DNA from 3 places in the Mesorhizobium sp. M1348 genome. Region 2 is predicted to be linked to each of the others. Evidence: predicted binding sites of a transcription regulator. Region 2 holds the regulator's gene; each other region holds the start of a gene.

Evidence for each region. Region 2 encodes HrcA, which represses chaperone genes, less so after heat shock. Its sites were predicted from a motif close to GTTAGCACTCNCNNNNNGNGAGTGCTAAC; they were not measured.
Region 1: NKH13_RS11830 (co-chaperone GroES) is a predicted target of HrcA. The motif match lies at 2,790-2,818, and genes of this name have one in related genera.
Region 3: groES (co-chaperone GroES) is a predicted target of HrcA. The motif match lies at 3,689-3,717, and genes of this name have one in related genera.

What each region holds. Positions count from the first base shown of each region.
Region 1 covers NZ_JAMYLH010000005.1:207,935-214,832, reverse strand. The annotation lists gene NKH13_RS11845 (protein-L-isoaspartate(D-aspartate) O-methyltransferase) at 31-705, shown strand; partial or broken gene NKH13_RS11840 (IS6 family transposase) at 1,375-1,499, shown strand; gene NKH13_RS11835 (hypothetical protein) at 1,803-2,240, shown strand; gene NKH13_RS11830 (co-chaperone GroES) at 2,874-3,188, shown strand; gene groL (chaperonin GroEL) at 3,239-4,882, shown strand; partial or broken gene NKH13_RS11820 (NADH-quinone oxidoreductase subunit D-related protein) at 4,925-4,999, shown strand; gene NKH13_RS11815 (4a-hydroxytetrahydrobiopterin dehydratase) at 5,049-5,414, shown strand; gene NKH13_RS35620 (hypothetical protein) at 6,190-6,345, shown strand; gene NKH13_RS11805 (NAD-dependent formate dehydrogenase) at 6,787-6,898, shown strand, end outside.
Region 2 covers NZ_JAMYLH010000003.1:369,099-375,996, reverse strand. The annotation lists gene NKH13_RS08870 (low molecular weight protein tyrosine phosphatase family protein) at 1-139, opposite strand, end outside; gene hemW (radical SAM family heme chaperone HemW) at 144-1,307, opposite strand; gene rdgB (RdgB/HAM1 family non-canonical purine NTP pyrophosphatase) at 1,304-1,966, opposite strand; gene NKH13_RS08855 (VOC family protein) at 1,966-2,376, opposite strand; gene rph (ribonuclease PH) at 2,410-3,126, opposite strand; gene hrcA (heat-inducible transcriptional repressor HrcA) at 3,259-4,371, shown strand; gene NKH13_RS08840 (hypothetical protein) at 4,405-4,602, shown strand; gene NKH13_RS08835 (PQQ-dependent sugar dehydrogenase) at 4,702-6,057, shown strand; gene NKH13_RS08830 (LysE family translocator) at 6,145-6,762, shown strand.
Region 3 covers NZ_JAMYLH010000002.1:398,080-404,977, reverse strand. The annotation lists gene NKH13_RS06025 (zinc-dependent alcohol dehydrogenase family protein) at 1-820, opposite strand, end outside; gene NKH13_RS06020 (TetR/AcrR family transcriptional regulator) at 918-1,517, shown strand; gene groL (chaperonin GroEL) at 1,613-3,268, opposite strand; gene groES (co-chaperone GroES) at 3,331-3,627, opposite strand; gene NKH13_RS06005 (bifunctional helix-turn-helix transcriptional regulator/GNAT family N-acetyltransferase) at 3,846-4,781, shown strand; gene NKH13_RS06000 (FAD-binding oxidoreductase) at 4,822-6,210, opposite strand; gene NKH13_RS05995 (LysR substrate-binding domain-containing protein) at 6,361-6,898, shown strand, end outside.

The DNA of each region.
Region 1 (6,898 bases), on a different contig from region 2:
AGCAGACTGGTTGAGGAGCGCCCCACCGTCATGAAGCCGATGAACGAAGAGCACCTCGCGGTTCTACGCAGGCACATGGTCGAGATGATTGCAATTCACACCGATCTTGCAAGCGAAGAACTTGGCAAGGCGGCGCTCGATGAGCGGGTATTGGCGGCGATGAGGCGGATACCGCGGCACCTCTTCGTGCCAGCATCAGTTGCGCCTTATGCCTACCAAGACATGCCGCTGCCGATCGGCTTTGATAAAACCGTCTCGCAGCCCTTCATCGTTGCTCTCATGACCGATCTCCTTGCGCCGCAACCGCACGAGGCAGTGCTCGAGATCGGCACCGGCCTAGGCTACCAAACCGCAATCCTCGCGGACCTTGCCGGGCAAGTTTGGAGCGTCGAAATCATCGAGGAATTCGCAAGCCATGCCGAGGCTCTCCTGCGGGGTCTCGGCTTCTCCAATGTCGGCATTCGTGTCGGAGACGGGTCTCGCGGCTGGCCTGAGCACGCCCCATTCGACAAGATCCTGGTCACCGCGGCCGCTGAGCGGACACCGCCGGCTTTGCTTGAGCAGCTCAAACCGGGGGGACGCCTGGTCCTGCCCGTGGGACCTGGAGAAGCGCAGTTGCTGACGGTCATCGACAAGGATGCGGCAGGGCAACTGAAGACTCGCAAACTCATCCCGGTTCGGTTCAGCCGTCTCGAAACGGTCTAATGAGGGGTGCGGCTGCGCGGAGCCGTGCTGGAAGATCAGGATAACGCGCGCCGCATCGATCACACAGGCGCTGGATGGCATCGCCGATCTTTTGACATCCATGCCGCAACGCTACTCGTCGAGCACGCCTGCAGCCGCCGGTCGCAGCCGCTGGCGATCATGCCGGCGCGGTCGTATTGCGCGCTTCTCAAAGACCCCTTATCCAGCCTACTGTGTGCCTGCCAGACGGCACTGGGTCGCTCATCTGGGAAATGACGGCCAAAGGCTCAAGGAATTCGCCCAGTGGCCAACATGTAGCGGGCAGGAGGTAACGATGGATCTCAAGGACAGGCGCCTCTGGTACGGCGTGGTATCCGTGATCGTGGTATTGGTCGTGATTGCGTATGCGGCTGGTTGGTTTGGCGGCACACCGATACCAGCGCCGCAGCAGTGAGAGCGATCGTCATTCTCGCTTGGCGGCAGCTGACTGCTCAGTCTCTAAAGGTCGAAGGAAGGGACACCTGGTTGGCTGTTTCGCTGGTTCGGCTACCATCCTGACGACGCACAGCCTGGACCGTTTTTGAGGTGGCTTCCGCTCAACTTGTTGGTTGATGGACGGACCGGTCCTTGGATCGCGCAAATCCGCAACACTCCGCCATCGGGCCGGGTAACTTCGATAATGGTTTCGACACGGACAAACTGCGATCCTACGGAGTAGCCAGGCGCCAGGTCATGCCGGAAGTCGTACACTGGAGCCACAAGGGCCCAACGACCGGGCGGAGAACTCGCATCAGCCCGGCCTTCGGCGGTTTCGAAGCTAAACTGCCACTCGCTTGATCCCGCTGCCCGGCCAGCGATGAGCCGGGCTACTCCAGCACAGACTCTGCCCGTCGATCACCTCGATCGGCACGGACTCCAGACCGACATCGTCGAACAGCCGCGCATTTGACCGCGTTCGCCAAATTAATGGCCGGATCTTTGCGAAGCCTCCGCATTTTCGTGGGGGGAAGCCCTCCCAACATCATCGTGATTGGACTTCACGATCGGTCGGAGTCACGCTGGCCGCAGGTATAAGAAGGATATGGGTGGGCCAACTATCGTCCGAATAGGAGGCTAAAATGAAGCACCAGACGCTTGAGCAACTGCAGATCGTCGCCGAGATCGATCAGGACTACCTGCGCCAGGCCATGTCGCGCAGCGAACGTCTTGAACGCTGGGCGGAGCTCCTTGAACGGAACCCTGACCGGCGACTCTCGACGCTACACCAGACCGAGTATCAGCCGGTTAGATCACGCGGGGCCATGCGCGGCGACGGCTCGCCGATCTCAGTCGCTTTCGAGGATCCTGTCCTCCGCGCCGCCGGGTTGGAAAACGACAACTACGGCGAAGCGAAGCGGTTCTTCGAACTGACCGACAGGCAATTGCATGAGATCATCTGCTATTGTCATTTCGGCGCGACGGTGAGCGCCGTAACGGCCGCCCGTCACATCCGTGCGGCGATTGCCGGGAGACAGCCCGGCATGTTCGCTCGGATGCGTGAGGCGTTCGTCGGATAAAGCCGGAGCCGTTTCGCAGCATCATTTTTGAAGCGGCTCGCATGGAAAGCCGCCGCCGTAGCGCAGGCAAGCGCTCCCCACGCGGGAGGCTGCGTTGCATGAGGGGGTGCGGCTTTCCGCAGGAGCACGCCGACCTGCATCTTTTCCATCCGAACCGGAAAGATCCCAATGCTGCCAGTACATCCGTGGTCAGCGCCGTGGTTCAAAGGCTCGAACAGAGCGACATGCGCGCCGGATAAGCGCTATACATTCGCTGTCGAAAATTCGGTGCTTCATGGTGGGTCGAAGGTCGCGGACCTATGTCGATCGGGACCGGGAAAGCCAAATCGTGCCAAATTTTCGCGAACTGTATATATCTCTCGATGCACATTCAATCAAGGCTCAATAGGTTTGGTTCATAATTGCGGATTAATATAGTCTGTTGTCGGCAAAATTAAGAGGGATGAATTACAATAAAATTGCTTATGGCTCCGCCTTTCGGACGGCCAAAAGCGCCGGTAACAACGACTGATTTACATTTCAAATATTTTCGGTTTGAGGAATTAAAAATTTGGCACTCCTATCATTCGAGTGCCAAAGGGGCTATGTTAAGTGTTGCAGTCGCTCTATGTGCGGCGGCAGAAAGAACCCCCAATGAAATTCCGGCCACTCCACGACCGCGTCGTCATTCGGCGCGCGGAAGGCGATACCAAATCCAAGGGCGGGATCATTATTCCCGACACCGCCAAGGAAAAGCCTCGGGAAGGCGAAGTGATCGCCGTGGGCCCGGGCTCGCGTGACGAGAGCGGCAAGCTGATCCCGCTCGACGTCAAGGCCGGCGATCTCATCCTGTTCGGCCAATGGTCCGGCACCGAGGTGAAGATCGACGGCGAAGACCTCCTGATCATGAAGGAGAGCGACATTTTGGGCATCGTCGAGAAGACCAAAGCGGCCAAGAAAGCCGCCTGACCGGGCGATTTCCGATCCCGCAATTTCAAGACTGAACTGGACCTAAAATCATGTCTGCCAAGGAAATCAAATTCGCTACCGATGCCCGCGACCGGATGCTTCGCGGCGTCGAAATTCTGAACAACGCCGTCAAGGTGACGCTCGGCCCCAAAGGCCGCAATGTCGTCATCGACAAGGCCTATGGCGCGCCGCGCATCACCAAGGATGGTGTCGCCGTCGCCAAGGAAATCGAGCTTGCCGACAAGTTCGAGAACATGGGCGCCCAGATGGTGCGCGAAGTGGCCTCGAAGACCAACGACCTCGCCGGCGACGGCACCACCACCGCCACGGTGCTGGCCGCTTCCATCCTGCGCGAAGGTGCCAAATTCGTTGCCGCGGGCATGAACCCGATGGACCTCAAGCGCGGCATCGACCTTGCTGTGGCTGCTGTGGTGAAGGACATTCAAGCCAGGGCCAGGAAAGTCAAATCTTCGGACGAGATCGCCCAGGTTGGTACGATCGCCGCCAATGGCGACGCGTCGGTCGGCGCCATGATCGCCAAGGCGATGAACAAGGTCGGCAATGAGGGCGTGATCACCGTCGAAGAAGCCAAGACCGCCGAAACCGAACTCGATGTCGTCGAAGGCATGCAGTTCGACCGTGGCTATCTCTCGCCCTATTTCGTCACCGATGCCGAGAAGATGCGCGCGGAGCTGGAGGACCCTTACGTTCTCGTCCATGAGAAGAAGCTCGGCAATTTGCAGGCGTTGCTGCCGATCCTCGAAGCTGTGGTGCAAAGCGGTAAGCCGCTGCTGATCATCTCGGAAGACGTCGAAGGCGAGGCGCTAGCGACGCTGGTCGTCAACAAGCTGCGCGGCGGCCTCAAGGTCGCAGCCGTCAAGGCGCCAGGCTTCGGTGACCGGCGCAAGGCGATGCTGGAAGACATTGCCGTGCTCACCGCCGGCCAGATGATTTCCGAGGATCTCGGCATCAAACTCGAGAACATCACGATCGACATGCTCGGGCGGGCCAAGCGCGTGCTCATCGAGAAGGATACGACGACGATCATCGACGGCGCCGGCGAGAAAGCCACCATCCAGGCGCGCGTCCAGCAGATCAAGTTGCAGATCGAGGAAACGTCCTCGGATTACGACAAGGAGAAACTCCAGGAACGTCTCGCCAAGCTGGCTGGCGGCGTTGCTGTCATTCGCGTCGGCGGCGCGACCGAGACGGAAGTCAAGGAAAAGAAGGACCGCATCGATGATGCGCTGAACGCCACTCGTGCAGCCGTGGAAGAAGGCATCGTTGCCGGCGGCGGTGTTGCGCTTTTGCGCGCCAAGGCAGCTTTGACTGAGCTTACTGGCGCGAATGCTGACATGACGGCAGGTATTTCGATTGTGCTGAGAGCACTTGAAGCGCCGATCCGGCAGATTGCCGAGAATTCCGGCGTTGAAGGTTCGATCGTCGTCGGCAAGCTCTCCGACAGCAAGGATCACAATCAGGGCTTCGACGCCCAGAACGAAGTCTATGTCGACATGATCAAGGCCGGTATCGTCGACCCCGCCAAGGTCGTTCGGACGGCCCTGCAGGATGCCGGCTCGATTGCCGCGCTCCTGATCACCGCTGAAGCAATGATCGCGGACATTCCGCAGAAGGTTTCGCCCGCTATGGGTGGCGCGGGAGGTATGGGCGGAATGGGCGGAATGGACTACTGAGCGGCGCCTGAGACTATAGCCAGGACGACGGAAGGCCAGCGACGCGGGCACATGCGAGCCGATATCTCGGCGATCATCGGTTCGCTCGACATCGTGTTCGGGGAGATCGATCGATAGGCTCGTCGCTGTCGTATTTGCTGCTAAAAATGGTCTTGGAGACAAGAACATGACCGACACTCTTGCCGAGAAAACATGTACGCCTTGTCGCGGCGGCGTCCCGCCGCTCACGCGTGATGAAGCCCAAGGGTTCCAGGCACAGGCTCCTGATTGGGAGCTGGGTGACGATGCCCACCGCATCCAGCGGAGCTTTCGATGCCGCAATTTCCGGGACGCGCTCACCCTTGTTCAGGAGATCGGTGAGCTCGCCGAAACCGAGGGCCATCACCCCGACATCAGCTTCGGCTGGGGTTATGTGACGGTTTCCCTGAGCACCAAGAAGATCAAAGGACTGCACGAGAACGATTTCATCATGGCGAGCAAGATCGATCGGATGCTCGATCGCGCGGGGCGGCCCCTCGACCGCCAACGGTGACACGGCAAATCCATTGCCAATCAAGTGAGGTCGTTTATGCACTGTCGTCCGCAGCACCATGACAATGATGTCTGCATGCTTGGCTCACCCATTCGGCGTCGGCTATTTGCGCGGAACCTCCCACGCATGGTGAATGGCGGGCGCGCTCCAGCAGCACGATCTTATCCGCTGATCCATGGTTTCCGGGAAGCTGCGCGCATCGCTGATCAATGGTGCGGTTTCCATTCCGACGCGCTCTCGGCAGGGAGCGGGCGAGGCGAGCGCCCTCCATTCGCCGGTTTTCGCGCACGGGCGACATCCGGAATGACGTTGCAATGCGTAGCGACCGTGACGCGAATGTTGCGGCAGAGGCAGTGTTCGCGGCGATTCATTCGCCCAACAGTCGGTCGCCGACGAACGTTGCCGTAGTTGACTTAACTGCGGTCGAGCCTCGGCCCGATAGCTTGTGTGTCCGGCTGCGAGACCCGCCGCAGATAGCCTGTTTGTCCAGTGCCCTTCCATAGCATCACGTTGGCAGTGGCATTCCTGGTCAAGCGCATTTCGGTCTGTTGCGTCGCGGGAACTGCAGTGGGAGGGTTGTTTCAGGGGGACGGGGAGAGATAGCGGAGGACGGGAAGGACGGGAGCGGGACAGCGGGACGGGAGGGACGGCCGCCGGTAATCGGGGCGGGCGCCTGGCGGGACGGCAAAGCTGTGCGTCGGCCGCGGCGCGACTGGTGGTGGCTGGCGACTCGGCGGCAAGATCTGCGCCTGTGAAGCAACGCAGGAGGCGAACAATGGAATTCTTTTGTGGACTGGATGTTGCGATGGATGAGACGGCGGTGTGCGTCGTCGATGATCGCGGCGAGGTGCAGCTGCAGGCGACGGCCTTGTCTGTCTCGTCACTTTCGCCATTTCCAGGTGACATCGGTGAGCGTTGCGAACTGGCTTAGCAATACCGTCTGAGCGGCAAGCGATGCGAGATTCCTCTGCTTGATAAGCGCTGACTAACAGGTTTTTTGCAATCTTTGAGGGGATGCAGAAGCCCTTGAGGCCTGCGAAGTCGGAGCCTGTCAGTGATCATGATGCACGGTGCCCAACCTCGGCAATTCTGAAGTGTCCGCATCAAGCATTTGTTGTCAGCAGACCGTGCGCGCGGTCTGAAATAAAGGAACTCGAACGCTGCACCAGTGCCGCCCGCAGCACTTGAAACCATGCCCGGGTCTTCCATGTAATACGCAATAGCGCACAACTTTCCGAATGAGGAAGCGCCGGCAGATGAGTCTGCTCCCCACCAGCAATTCAACAGAGCATCGCCGTGCCGACCATCGTTGGCCGGCAGCGTTAACAACAGAGCGTTTTCCTCTTCGTTGTCAGACGAAGGAAGATACACAATGGCAAAGGTCGTTTGCGTCCTCTATGACGATCCGGTCGACGGTTATCCGACAAAATATGCGCGGGACGGCCTGCCAAAGCTCGACCGCTATCCCGGCGGCCAGACACTTC
Region 2 (6,898 bases):
GTTCATGCGTCAACGGAGTGTCGGCATCGTGATTGGTGCCCGCTGATGCGACCTCGATGTCCCGCCGCTTGGAAAACAGCTGCTCCGCCGTCGGGCTGCGCAAGCGATTCTGGCTGCAGACGAAGAGAACGTTCTTCAACGTGCTATCTGGCCAGATCCGCCACGACCGCATCGAGCACGATCATGCCGGCCGGCGTGGCGCGCAGGCGGGCATTGCCGATCGGCGCCACCAGGCCTTCGTCCTGCAGCACCGACAGCCGTGCCGTCGACAGGCCGCGCCCTGAAAATGCCTCGTAGCGGGAAAGGTCGATGCCTTCCGCCAGCCTCAGCCCCATCAGCAGGAACTCGTCGGCCTCTTCCGACCGCGTGAGGATCTCGCCGCCGGTAACGCCATGGCCCTTGGCCTCGACCAGATTGGCCCAGGTCTCCGGCATTTTCTCGGCGATCGTCACCACGCGCCGCCCGCTCTCGACGAAGCGGCCATGCGCACCGGGACCGACGCCGACATATTCGCCATAGCGCCAATAGGTGAGATTGTGCCGGCTTTCGGCGCCGGGCCTGGCGTGGTTAGAAATTTCGTAGGCCGGCAGTCCGCGTGCGGCGGTGATCTCTTGCGTCAACGCGTAGAGATCGGCGGCAACCTCATTGTCTGGAATGATGAATTTCCTTGCCGCATGCAGTGCATGGAACGGCGTGCCTTCCTCGATGGTCAGCTGATAGAGAGACAGATGGTCTGCGGCGTGGCCGATCGCCTGCTCGAGTTCCGTCTGCCACGCTTCAGGCGTCTGGTCCGGCCGCGCGTAGATCAGGTCGAAGGACAACCGTGGGAAAATCTCGCGCGCCAGGCCGATCGCATGCAGGGCCTCATCGACATTGTGCAAACGGCCGAGAAAGCGCAGATCCTTGTCGTTCAGCGCCTGCACGCCAAGCGACACCCGGTTGACGCCCGCCGCGCGATAGCCGCGAAAGCGCTCGGCCTCGACGGAGGAAGGATTGGCCTCCAGCGTCACCTCGATGCCACCAGGCACCGTCCAGTTCTTCGCCACTGCATCCAGCACCGCCGCCACGGTCTGCGGCTTCATCAGCGACGGCGTGCCGCCGCCAAGAAAGATGCTTGTCACCTCGCGCGGTCCCGTGCGGCCGCGCATGGTCGCCAGCTCGGTCTCGAAGGCGCGGGCAAAACGCTCCTGGTCGACCGGCTGGTGGCGGACATGGCTGTTGAAGTCGCAATAGGGGCATTTGGCCGCGCAGAACGGCCAGTGGACGTAGACGCCGAAACCAGGGCTGCGGTCGAGCAGCATGGTCATGCGGCGGCCAATCGGGCTTGGGCGAATTTCTGAAAGGCGCGGGCACGGTGTGACAATGCGGTTGGCTGGCCGGGCTTCCAGCCATGCTTTTCCTCCGCGCTCATCTCGCCGAAGGTCTTTTCGAATCCGTTGGGCAAGAACACCGGATCGTAGCCGAAGCCGAGCTCGCCGCGCGGCGGCCATACCAGCATGCCCTCGACCTCGCCGCGAAAATATTCCGCCTGGCCGTCGGGAAAGGCCAGGCAGATCACCGCGACAAAGCGGCCCTTGCGCTGGGCAGGCGTGATCGCGCCAACTTCCTGCAAAGCCACTTCCGTGCGCTGCATGGCCATGCCGAAGTCGCGGGAGCCGTCCGGCGTCTCGGCCCAGTTGGCGGTGTAGACGCCGGGTGCGCCGTCAAGCGCATCGACACATAGGCCGGAATCGTCCGACAGCGCCGGCAATCCAGTGGCCTTGGCGGCGGCCAAGGCTTTTATGAGGGCGTTCTCCTCGAAAGTGCTGCCGGTCTCGTCCGGTTCCGGCAAGCCGTATTCCTTGGCGGACTTCGCTTCTATGCCGAACGGCGCCATCAGATCGGCGAATTCCCGCAATTTGCCGGCGTTATGGCTGGCGACGACGATCTTATGCCCGTCAAGCGAGTGAACAGTTGGCGAATGCATCAGATGCCCCAGATTCTTGGCTCGGCGAATTCGATCGAATTGCCCGAGGGGTCGCGAATATAGATCGAGCGGCCGCCCTGCGGCCATTCGAACTCGCTTTCGATGGCGATTTTCTTCGCCTCAAGATGGGCTTTCCAGCGCGGGATTTCATCCGCGCTTGCGGCGAAGCAAAGATGCCCCTCGCCGACGGCGCCATGCGGCGGCACTTTGAGCTTGGCATCGGACGCCGGCGGCACCTTGGTCGCCTCGGCATTGAAGATGAGCAGCACGCCGTCGCCGCAGCGGAAGAAGAGATGCCTGCCGTCGACTTTGCCGAGCGGATCGAGCCCGAGCACGCCCGAATAGAACCGTTCCGCGGCAGCAAGATCCGTCACGTAGAGTGCTGATTCCAGGATTGCGGAAGGGGTCACAGGATCGTCAACCTCATCGTCATAAACTGAAGATCAGTCCACGGCCATCTGCTGCAGGCTGACCAGGCGCTGAATGCCCTTCTTGGCCAATACCATCAGCGCCGCGAACTGCTCTTCCGAGAACGGCTCGCCCTCGGCCGTGCCCTGGATCTCGACGATACCGCCCTTGCCGGTCATGACGAAATTGGCGTCGGTGCCGGCCGAGGAATCCTCGATGTAGTCGAGATCGATGACCGGCTGGCCATCATGGATGCCGCAGGAGATCGCCGCAACGTGATCCTTCAGCACCTTGCCAAGGCTCGCCATCTGGCGGACTTCCATCCAGCGCAGGCAATCGTAAAGCGCCACCCAGCCGCCGGTGATCGAAGCGGTGCGCGTGCCGCCGTCGGCCTGGATCACGTCGCAGTCGACGGTGATCTGCTGCTCGCCGAGCGCCTGCAGATCGACCACGGCGCGCAGGGAGCGGCCGATCAGCCGCTGGATTTCCAGCGTGCGGCCGCCTTGTTTGCCGGCCGAAGCCTCGCGGCGCATGCGCTCGCCGGTCGAGCGCGGCAGCATGCCATATTCCGCCGTCACCCAGCCCTTGCCGGAATTGCGCATCCAGCCCGGCACCTTTTCCTCCAGGCTGGCCGTACACAGCACATGCGTGTCGCCAAACTTCACCAGGCACGAGCCTTCCGCATGCTTGGAGACGCCGCGCTCGAAGGAGATGGGGCGCATTTCGTCGAATTGGCGTTTGGAAGGGCGCATTCAGGCTTCTTTCTTTCTTCGGAATCTTGGCCGGGCTTGTAGCCGCACGGGGCGCTAGGCGCAAAGGAAAATGGACCGGTTGCGCCGCCGCCGCGGAAGTCTATATCTTCGGGCCGGAGGTTTTTGGCTCGAATGACCAAGGCAGTCGATCCCGGTTCGCAATCGCACGTGCTTCCGTCGCACGCGCTGCAATCGCCCGCGCTTCAATCGCTCGACATGCGTTCGCGCGACATCTTTCGGCGCATCGTCGATTCCTATTTGAAGGATGGCGAGCCGGTCGGTTCGCGCAGCCTGTCGCGCATCCTGCCGTCGTCGCTGTCGCCGGCCACCATCCGCAACGTGATGAGCGACCTTGAGCATCTCGGCCTGATCTATGCGCCGCACATTTCGGCTGGCCGGCTGCCGACCCAGGCAGGCCTGCGTTTCTTCGTCGATGCTTTCATGGAACTCGGTGACCTCTCCGACGAGGAGCGCCGCACCATCGAGGCGCAGGTGCGCGCCTCCGGCTCGGGCGCGACGCTGGAGCATATGCTGACCGAGGCCAGCCAGATGCTGTCCGGCATGTCGCGCGGCGCCGGCCTCGTGCTCGCCGCCAAGAACGAGGTGGCGCTGAAGCACATCGAATTCATCCAGCTCGAGCCGACCAAGGCGCTGGCCGTGCTCGTCTCGCAGAACGGCGACGTCGAAAATCGCGTCATCGATCTGCCCGCCGGCATCACCGTCTCGCAATTGCACGAAGCCTCCAACTTCCTCAACGCCCATATCCGCGGCCGCACCCTGGCCGAGGCGCGGGTCGAGATCGCACGCATCAAGGAAGAGACCAGGGCAGCCCTCGACACGCTGTCGCAGGATCTGGTCGAGAAGGGCCTGGCGGTCTGGGCAGGCGCCGAAAGCGGCGTGCCTGGGCGGCTTATCGTGCGCGGCCGCGCCAATCTCCTGGAAAACGTCACTGCCCAGGCCGACATAGAATTGCTGCGGCATCTGTTCGAGGATCTGGAGACGCAGGATGGGCTGATCCAGCTCCTCGACCTCGCCGAGGAAGGTCCGGGGGTGCGCATCTTCATCGGTTCGGAAAACAAGCTGTTTTCGCTGTCTGGCTCCTCGCTGGTGGTGGCACCCTATCGCGACAAGGACGCGCGCGTCGTCGGTGCGCTCGGCGTCATCGGGCCGACGCGGCTGAACTATGCCCGCATAGTACCGATGGTCGACTATACCGCGCAGCTGATTTCGCGCATGCTGCGCTAGGAGCCGCCGCGGCCTGCCGCAAGGAGAAAAAGAATGGCGCTGGAATCGTTCAAGGCCCAGATTAGCCTGCTGCTCGAGGAAATGGTCAATCAGCCTGAGGATCAGCACGAGGTGCAAGAGCAGTTGCGTGAGAAGCTGCAAGAGATGCGGGCCATGGGCCTGCCGCTGCCGGCCGATCTGGTCGCGCTGGAAAAGCGCCTTGATGACGATTTCTACGCCTCTGGCAACTGAAGGGGTTCGGCTTCAAATCCTCGTGTTCCGGACGACCGCTTGGAACGACCAATGCCTGATCCCGTTTGTCCTCTTCGAGGCGAATCCCGGAGGACGTTGATGACCCGATCTGGCGGCTTTGCGGCCATTGCCGCGGCTCTCCTTGTCGCGACACCGGCATCCGCCCGGCAGTCGGATCAGAAGGTGCTCAAAGGCGAAGCCGCTTTTGGCGATTGGCACGCCGACAGGCCTGGCGTCCGCCGCCTGATCGGGCCGCAAGACATGCCGCCAGCCGATCCCGCCCAATCCGCTTCGAACGGCGCCGGCGTGACGGAGCGGCCCGAAAGCGCCAAGCCAGAATTGCCGCCGGGCTTTTCGGCCGAAATAATCGCCTCCGGACTCTATAATCCGCGCGTCGTTCGCGTCGCTCCGAACGGCGACCTGTTCATCGCCAACGGCCATGCCGACCAAATACGTGTCTACCGTCTGGCCGAGGGCCGCGCCAAACCCATCGAGAAAGCGATTTTCGCCAAGGGCCTCAACTATCCATATGGCATCGCCTTCTATCCGCCAGGGGACAAGCCGCAATGGGTCTATGTCGCAAGCAGCGACAGCATCGTCCGCTTCCCCTATCGCGACGGTGACCTAAAGGCGTCCGCTAAACCAGAAACCATTGTCGCCAAAATCCCGTCGGGCGGTCACTCGACCCGTGACATCGCCTTCTCGCCTGACGGCAAGACGCTTTTTTTATCGGTTGGCTCGGACTCGAATGTCGCCGAGGACATGGACAAGCAACCCGATGGCGGCGTCGACGCGTGGGCGAAATCAAAGCCGCTCGGCGCAACGTGGGGCTCCGAGGAAGGCCGTGCAGATGTGCTCGCCTTTGACCCGGATGGGAAAAATCCCCGAACTGTCGCCACCGGCCTGCGCAACTGCACGGGCATGACGGTGCAGCCCGCCACCGGCGCATTGTGGTGCGTCGTCAACGAGCGGGACGAACTCGGCGACAACGTGCCGTTCGAATTTGCAACTGCGGTCAAGGACGGCGGATTCTATGGTTGGCCTTGGTACTACATCGGCAATAACGAGGATCCGCGCCATCAGGGCGAGCGGGCAGACCTGGCCGGCAAGGCCACTGTCCCCGATGTATTGATGCAGGCGCATTCGGCGCCGATGAACATAGCCTTCTACGACGGCAAGAACTTCCCGGCGGATTATCAGGGTGACGCCTTCGTCACCATGCATGGTTCGTGGAACCGTGGCGCCAGGACCGGCTACAAGGTGGTGAGGCTCAAATTCAGGGATGGCAAGCCGACCGGCGAGTATGAGGACTTCATGACCGGCTTCGTCATCTCGAACGACGCCGTCTGGGGCCGCCCGGTCGGTGTCGCGATGGCCAAGGACGGCTCGCTGATCGTCACAGAGGACGGTAACGGCACCATCTGGCGCGTTACCTACGAAGACGGCCGCTCCTGAACGGCGGTGTCGCCTGCTGCGCTGGCGCAATCGAATCCGGCCCGAGGGAATTCACCCAACTTCAACATTGTGCGACAAGCGCGAATCATGACGCTCACCGGGTTCCTCGCCTACAGCGCCGCCCTCGGCATCGCCGCAGCCATCCCCGGCCCAGGCGTCACCGCGCTCGTTGCGCGTGCACTGGGCTCCGGCTTCCGCTCGTCGCTGGCCATGTCGTTCGGGCTGATGCTCGGCGACCTGACCTATTTGACTGCCGTGGTGCTCGGCCTCGCTTTCGTCGCACAAACTTTCGGCATGGTCTTCCTGGCCATCAAATGGCTGGGCGTCGCTTACCTCGCTTTTCTTGGCTGGCGTTTCTGGACGAGCGGCATCACGCCCGAAACGGTGGAGGCAAAGAAAGGCAAGGGCGGCTTGGCATCCAGCTTTGTAGCCGGCCTTGCCGTCACGCTCGGCAATCCGAAGACGATGATCTTCTATCTCGCCATCACCCCGACCATCGTCGATCTGAAGGCGATCACGCTGGTCGACTACGGGATCCTTGTCGCGCTCACCATCGTCGTCCTGCTCGTGGTGCTGGTGCCCTATCTGGCGCTGGCGGCCAAGGCGCGCTGGTTCCTGAAGTCGCCGCGGGCGCTGAGGGCACTCAACCGCACCGCCGCCGGATTCATGGTCGGTGCGGCGGCGGCAATTGCCGCCCGCCAATAGACCTCTTTCGCCAATCCGCCCAGGGATTGTCACGCCTTGCAAGGGCGGGGGTATTCAGCACGAACTTCACTCGGATATTTTTCGATCGACAGCCTATCTTGCGCGGTGGATGGCTCTATCCTATGCCGCTTGACCT
Region 3 (6,898 bases), on a different contig from region 2:
GCTGGTAGACCGGGCCGGGGATCTGCACGGTCCCGCCTTTCGCATCCTGTATGGTGAGAAGCACGATGCGCCCGTAAAGGGCGCAGGCGATCATCGATTGTGCGAAGGTCGGCGGGCCGCCGGTCTCGACGACGAGGTCGATGCCGCCGGTCTGCTCGCTCACCGCAGCACCCCATTCCGGCATGCCGGCTGTCGAGACGACGAGGTCGGCGCCGAGCGCCCGCAGCCGGTTCAGCTTCTCGTTGCGCGAGGTGACGGCCACGACACGGCAGCCGAGCAGCTTGGCGAATTGCAGCGCAAACAGCGCGACGCCACCTGAACCGATGACAAGAACCCATTGGCCGGGCTTCGGCATCTCGGCCGCCGTCACGGCATTCCAGGCGGTCAGGCCGGCGCAGGTCAGCGTCGCCGCTTGATGCCAGTCGAGATGATCGGGAAGCGGCACCGCCCATTGCTCGTCGAGCACGGCGTATTCAGCCAGCATCCCGTCCAGCGTGCAGCCAAGTTGGTCGATAAGACCGGCATTGATGCGGCCATCGATCCAGCGCGCAAAATAACTGCCGGTGACGCGGTCGCCTACGGCAAAGCGGGTGACGGCCTCGCCGAGGGCAACGACTTCGCCGGAACCGTCGCTCAGCGGGATAACGCCTTGGCGCGGCGCCAGCGGATAGGTGCCGTTGAGGATCATCGTATCGCGGCGGTTGAGCGAGGTGGCGCGGACACGCACGACGATCTCGTGCGGCTTCGGCGTCGGCTGCGCCTCGTCGCGCATCACCAGGCCCTTGGTCCCGCTCGTTCCTTCAAGGCGATAACTGCGCATCTGCTTCTCTCTATATGTAGACTGATCTACATATTATGTAGACCGGTTGTCATATTCGAGGCAAGGCCTATAATGCTCACTCCTGGCAGAGGTTGACATGGCGAACGACACCCGCACCCGCATACTCGAGACGACGGCGCTGCTGCTTAGGCAGCGCGGCTACCACGGCACGTCGCTCAGCGACATCTTGAGCGCCTCCGCTGCACCGAGAGGCTCGCTCTACTTTCACTTTCCGGGCGGCAAGGATCAGCTGGTCATCGAGGTGACGCGCGACAGCGTCGCCGATGTGACGCAGAGGCTAGACGCCGCGCTCGCTGCCGAAAAGGACCCGGCGGTGGCTGTCCACCACATCTACCAGTCGGTCGCGCGCATGCTGGAAGACAATCAGTTCACGCTCGGTTGCCCGATCGCGCCCGTGGTGTTGGACTCGCCGAACGACATGCCGCAACTGGCCGAGTTGTGCCGGTCGGCTTTCGAGCAATGGATAGGCCTGCTCGGGGCCGCCTTCGTCAGGGCTGGGGTGCCCGAGCGCCGCGCGCATGCGCTGGCGCTGCTGGTCGAATCATCGCTGGAAGGGCTGATGGTGATCGCGCGCGCCACCCACGACCGCGCCCCGGTGCTGGCGGTAGCCGATGAGGTCGCCGCGCTGATTGAGGGGGCATTGCTGGCTAAGGGCGCCGCTGCCGCGGTGCATTGACGCCGCTGTTTGAGCTTAGCGGCTTGCTCTCAAAGCAGAAAGGGCGACCTCTCGGTCGCCCTTTCCGTATCTGAAGACTTGATGGATTGCTTGGATTAGAAATCCATACCACCCATGCCGCCCATGCCGCCGCCGCCCATGCCGCCAGGCATGCCGCCGCCAGCCGACTCCTTCTTCGGAGCCTCAGCGATCATGGCTTCGGTGGTGACCAGCAGGCCAGCGACCGAGGCCGCGTCCTGCAGAGCCGTGCGCACAACCTTGACCGGATCGACGATACCCATGGTGATCATGTCGCCATATTCGCCGGTCTGGGCGTTGTAGCCGAAGGTCGCGCCCTTGTTCTCGAGGATCTTGCCGGCAACGATCGATGCTTCCGCACCGGCGTTGGACGCGATCTGGCGGGCCGGAGCCTGCAGCGCGCGACGCACGATGGCGATGCCCGCGGTCTGGTCGGAGTTGGCACCGGTTGCCTTGATGGTCAGCGAAGCGCGCAGCAGTGCGACGCCGCCGCCGGGAACGATGCCTTCTTCGACGGCCGCGCGGGTCGCGTTGAGGGCGTCATCGACGCGATCCTTCTTTTCCTTGACTTCCACTTCGGTCGCACCGCCGACGCGGATGACGGCAACGCCTCCCGCCAGCTTGGCGAGACGTTCCTGCAGCTTCTCCTTGTCGTAGTCCGAGGTGGTCTCTTCGATCTGCTGCTTGATCTGGGCGACGCGGCCCTGGATCTCGGCCTTCTTGCCGGCGCCGTCGACGATGGTGGTGTTCTCCTTGGAGATCGACACCTTCTTGGCGCGGCCGAGCATGTTCAGGCCGACATTCTCGAGCTTGATGCCGAGGTCTTCGGAGATGACCTGGCCACCGGTGAGGATGGCGATGTCTTCCAGCATGGCCTTGCGGCGATCGCCGAAGCCCGGCGCCTTGACGGCGGCGATCTTCAGGCCGCCACGCAGCTTGTTGACGACGAGCGTGGCCAGGGCCTCGCCTTCGACGTCTTCCGAAATGATGACCAGCGGCTTCGAGGTCTGCACGACAGCCTCGAGGATCGGCAGCATGGCCTGCAGGTTGGAGAGCTTCTTCTCGTGGAGAAGAATGTAGGCGTCTTCCAGATCCGCAACCATCTTCTCGGCGTTGGTGACGAAGTAGGGCGAGAGATAGCCGCGGTCGAACTGCATGCCTTCGACGACTTCGAGCTCGGTCTCGGCGGTCTTGGCTTCCTCGACGGTGATGACGCCTTCATTGCCGACCTTCTGCATCGCTTCCGCGATCATCGAGCCGACCGAAACATCGCCATTGCCGGCAATGGTACCGACCTGGGCAACCTCTTCCGAGGTCTTGATCTTCTTGGCGTTCTTGATCAGCGTCGCGACCACGTCGGCGACGGCGAGGTCGATGCCGCGCTTGAGGTCCATCGGGTTCATGCCGGCGGCAACCGCCTTGTGGCCTTCCTGGACGATCGACTGTGCCAGAACGGTCGCGGTCGTGGTGCCGTCGCCGGCGATGTCGTTGGTCTTCGAAGCAACTTCGCGGACCATCTGCGCGCCCATGTTTTCGAACTTGTCCTCAAGCTCGATTTCCTTGGCGACGGTGACGCCGTCCTTGGTGATGCGCGGTGCGCCGAACGACTTGTCGATGACGACGTTGCGGCCCTTGGGGCCGAGCGTGACCTTCACTGCGTCGGCGAGGATGTTGACGCCGCGCAGCATGCGCTCACGAGCGTCGCGGGAGAATTTTACGTCTTTGGCAGCCATTTTTAGCTCCTGGCAGGGGCTTGAATTGAGCCCGAAGATTTAAGTGAGGGTGTGGCCGATATTCAGCCGATGATGCCCATGATGTCGGATTCCTTCATGATCAGAAGGTCTTCGCCATTGAGCTTGACTTCGGTGCCCGACCACTTGCCGAACAGGATGCGGTCGCCGGCCTTGACGTCCAGCGGGACGAGCTTGCCGGCTTCGTCGCGGGCGCCGGAACCGACGGCGATGATCTCGCCTTCCTGCGGCTTTTCCTTAGCCGTATCGGGGATGATGATCCCGCCCGCGGTCTTGGATTCGGATTCGACCCGACGAACGACCACGCGGTCATGAAGCGGGCGGAACTTCGACTTTGCCATTTTTTATTCCTCGATGAGAATGGTGAGAACAGTTCCTCCGTCCGGCGGCGCCGGACATGTGGTTAGCACTCATCTTGGAGGAGTGCTAACGTGGCGCTGAAATAGGCTGGCAACTCGCGCGAGTCAAGGCGCCCGGTGAGCATCATCAGGACAATTGCTTCAAACAGGATCCTTGACTAAGTCAACTAAATGGCTGATCTTGCCGGGAGGAGGATGCCATGACCATTCATCATCACCCAGGCAACGAGCAGGTCGACGCGGTGCGGGCCTTCAACCGCTTCTATACCCGCCAGATCGGGCTGCTCGACGAAGGGCTGCTGAAAACCACCTTCTCGCTGACCGAGGCGCGGGTGCTCTATGAGCTGGCGCATCGCGATGGCCTGACCGCCACGGATCTTGGGCGCGACCTCGGCCTCGATGCCGGTTATCTCAGCCGGCTGCTGAAGAAGTTCGAGGAGCGTGATCTGGTCGAGCGCGCCACGATCGAGGCGGATGCGCGGCGCTCGTCGATCGCGCTGACCAAGGCCGGGCGGCAGGCCTTCGCTCCGCTGAACCAGGGTTCGCACGACCAGGTCGCGGCTTTGCTCGAACGGCTTTCGGTTGCCGAACAGGACAGGCTGGTCAAGGCCATGCAGACGGTGCAGCGTTTGCTGGGCGGAAGCGCCGAGCCCAAAATTCCCTATATGCTGCGGCCTCTGCAAGTCGGCGACATCGGCTGGATTATTCATCGCCAGGGCCTGCTCTACGCGCAGGAATATGGCTGGGACGAAACCTATGAAGCGCTGGTCGCCGAAATCCTCGGTGCCTTCGTCAAATCCTTCGATCCGAAATGGGAACGCAGCTGGATCGCCGAGCGGGAAGCGGAGGTCGTCGGCTCGGTCTTCGTCGTGCGCCAGTCGGACGAGGTGGCGAAGTTGCGCCTGCTCTATGTCGAGCCGTCGGCGCGCGGCCTCGGCATCGGCAAGCGGCTGGTCGAGGAATGTGTCGGCTTTTGCCGCGCCAAGGATTACAGGACACTGACGCTGTGGACCAACGACGTGCTCGCCGCCGCCCGCCACATCTATGAGGCTGCGGGCTTTAAATTGTCCAACGAGGAGCGCCATCATTCCTTCGGCAAGGATCTGGTCGGCCAGAACTGGAATTTGGAGTTGTAGCAGCGCTACAGAATTCCGGGCATCGGCCTGCGGCGGTCGCTCAGGTTGTTGGCTTAATGTTTTGGTTCAAGCGAAAGAAATTGGTAGGATCATACTTGTTTTTTAGTGCGGCCAACCTCGGATAATTCTCGCCGTAAGCTGCCAGAACCCGATCAGTGCCCTCTTCGCCGAGATTGTTGGCATAGACGCCGCCGGTCGAGAACGGTCTCATTGCATCCCACAGGTCACGCGCCCATCGGATGTGCGTTTCGTCGTCAGACGGATTGTCCCAGATCGATATCGGGAAGCAATCGTAAAGTGCATCCCGGTTGGCGTAGGGCGTTCCGTCCATCGGTACTCGCGAGATGGCGCCGCCAACCTGCTGCAGGACCAGAAGCGATTCGCTGGGTGCAGTCATGTAAGCCGCAAGCATGGTATCGATCGCCTGATCTGTGATTTCGCGCATGAACTGCGCCTTCCAGTAGTAGCGCCGCCCGCGCGGAAAGAGGCTGTCCCCGGCCGATTGGATTTGAAGATAGGGGACAGGAGCAATCTGGCGCTCAACCGGCCGACCATACTCTCTCAGAGGTTGAATGATTTGCTGGCCCTCGTCGAGCGGGCCGATGTAGCACGCCGATATGCTGAAGAAGCGCTCGCCCGAGGGCGCCGTGACAAGTGCTGCATCCAGGCTCAGCTCATCTGGGGCGCCGCTCGAGAACGCACGGTAGAACCGCATCGCTTCGCGTGCCTCTTCGTAGCGGTATAGCATCGATCCCGCGATGAGGAGCGGACCCACGGGATGGAGCTTGTATTCGAAAGTCGTGACTATTCCGAAATTGCCGCCGCCGCCCCGAATGCCCCAGAACAAATCTGCATTTTCGGCCGCGTTTGCCGTGAGCAACCGGCCGTCCGCCGTCACGATTTCGACAGCGACAAGGTTGTCGCAGCTCAGTCCATGTTTGCGGCCAAGCTTGCCGAAACCGCCGCCGAGTGTCAGTCCGGCTATGCCGGTATCCGCGTTGACACCCATGGTCGTCGCAAGACCATGGACCTGTGTGGCTGCGTCGAACTCGCCCAGGTTCAAGCCAGCTTCTGCGCGCGCAACACGGCGGATCGGGTCGACTTCGATCCGCTTCATGCGTGACACATCGATCACCACGCCGCCGTCGCATACCGAACTGCCGGCGACGTTATGACCACCGCCGCGGACGGCGACGAGGAAGCCTTGCGATCGGGCGAAGTTGACGGCCGTGACGACATCGCTGGATTCGGCGCAATAGAAGACAGCCGCCGGCCTCTTATCGACCATGCCATTCCAAACTCTGCGCGCCTGGTCATAGCCAGGGTCGTCCGGAAGGATCAGATCGCCGCGAATCGCCTGCCTGAGCCGGGCGATATCTGGCGCCTGCAACGTCGGCTCGGAACCGTCTATAAGCTTGAACATGCTCATCGAGGGATACCCTTCGTGATCTGGCACGGTTGGACAGGCCGCTTTCGTTCACCGACATGTGTCGGATCATAATGATCTCATGCGACGCCATTCGCTGCAAAATCGAATATCTCAGTCGCTGGATGAGCTAAATTCATCTAAGCTGCCTGGATGAGAAAACTTCCGCCGCTCGGGTCGCTTCGCGCCTTCGAAGCCGCTGCCAGGCTGATGAGCTTCAGGAAGGCCGCGACGGAACTCGGAGTGACGCCAACGGCCATCAGCCACCAGATTCGATTGCTGGAGGAGGTCTGTGGGCAACTGCTGTTCCGGCGGCGCCCACGACCGCTGGTGCTCACAGGCGTGGGCGAACGGCTATTTCCGGTAATTTGCAGCGGCTTCGACGCTTTCGCTGCGGCAATAGCATCAGCCTCGGCCGGTGTTGGCCAACGCCCGTTGCGCGTGACGAGCCCAAATGCATTTGCCAGCCGATGGCTGGTTCCGCGCCTGTCGAAGTGGCGCGAACAGCATCCGAACATTCCACTGGAGATCATCGGGACAGACGCCGTTCTCGACCTGCGAGGCGGTGACGCCGACGTCGCGATCCGCTATGCGCGCAGGATGCCGCGCGATGTTCCCGCGCAGGAAATTTTTCGGGACGCATTCTTTCCGGTATGCAGCCCGGAGCTGTTCGCAGGAGGCGACCGACAGA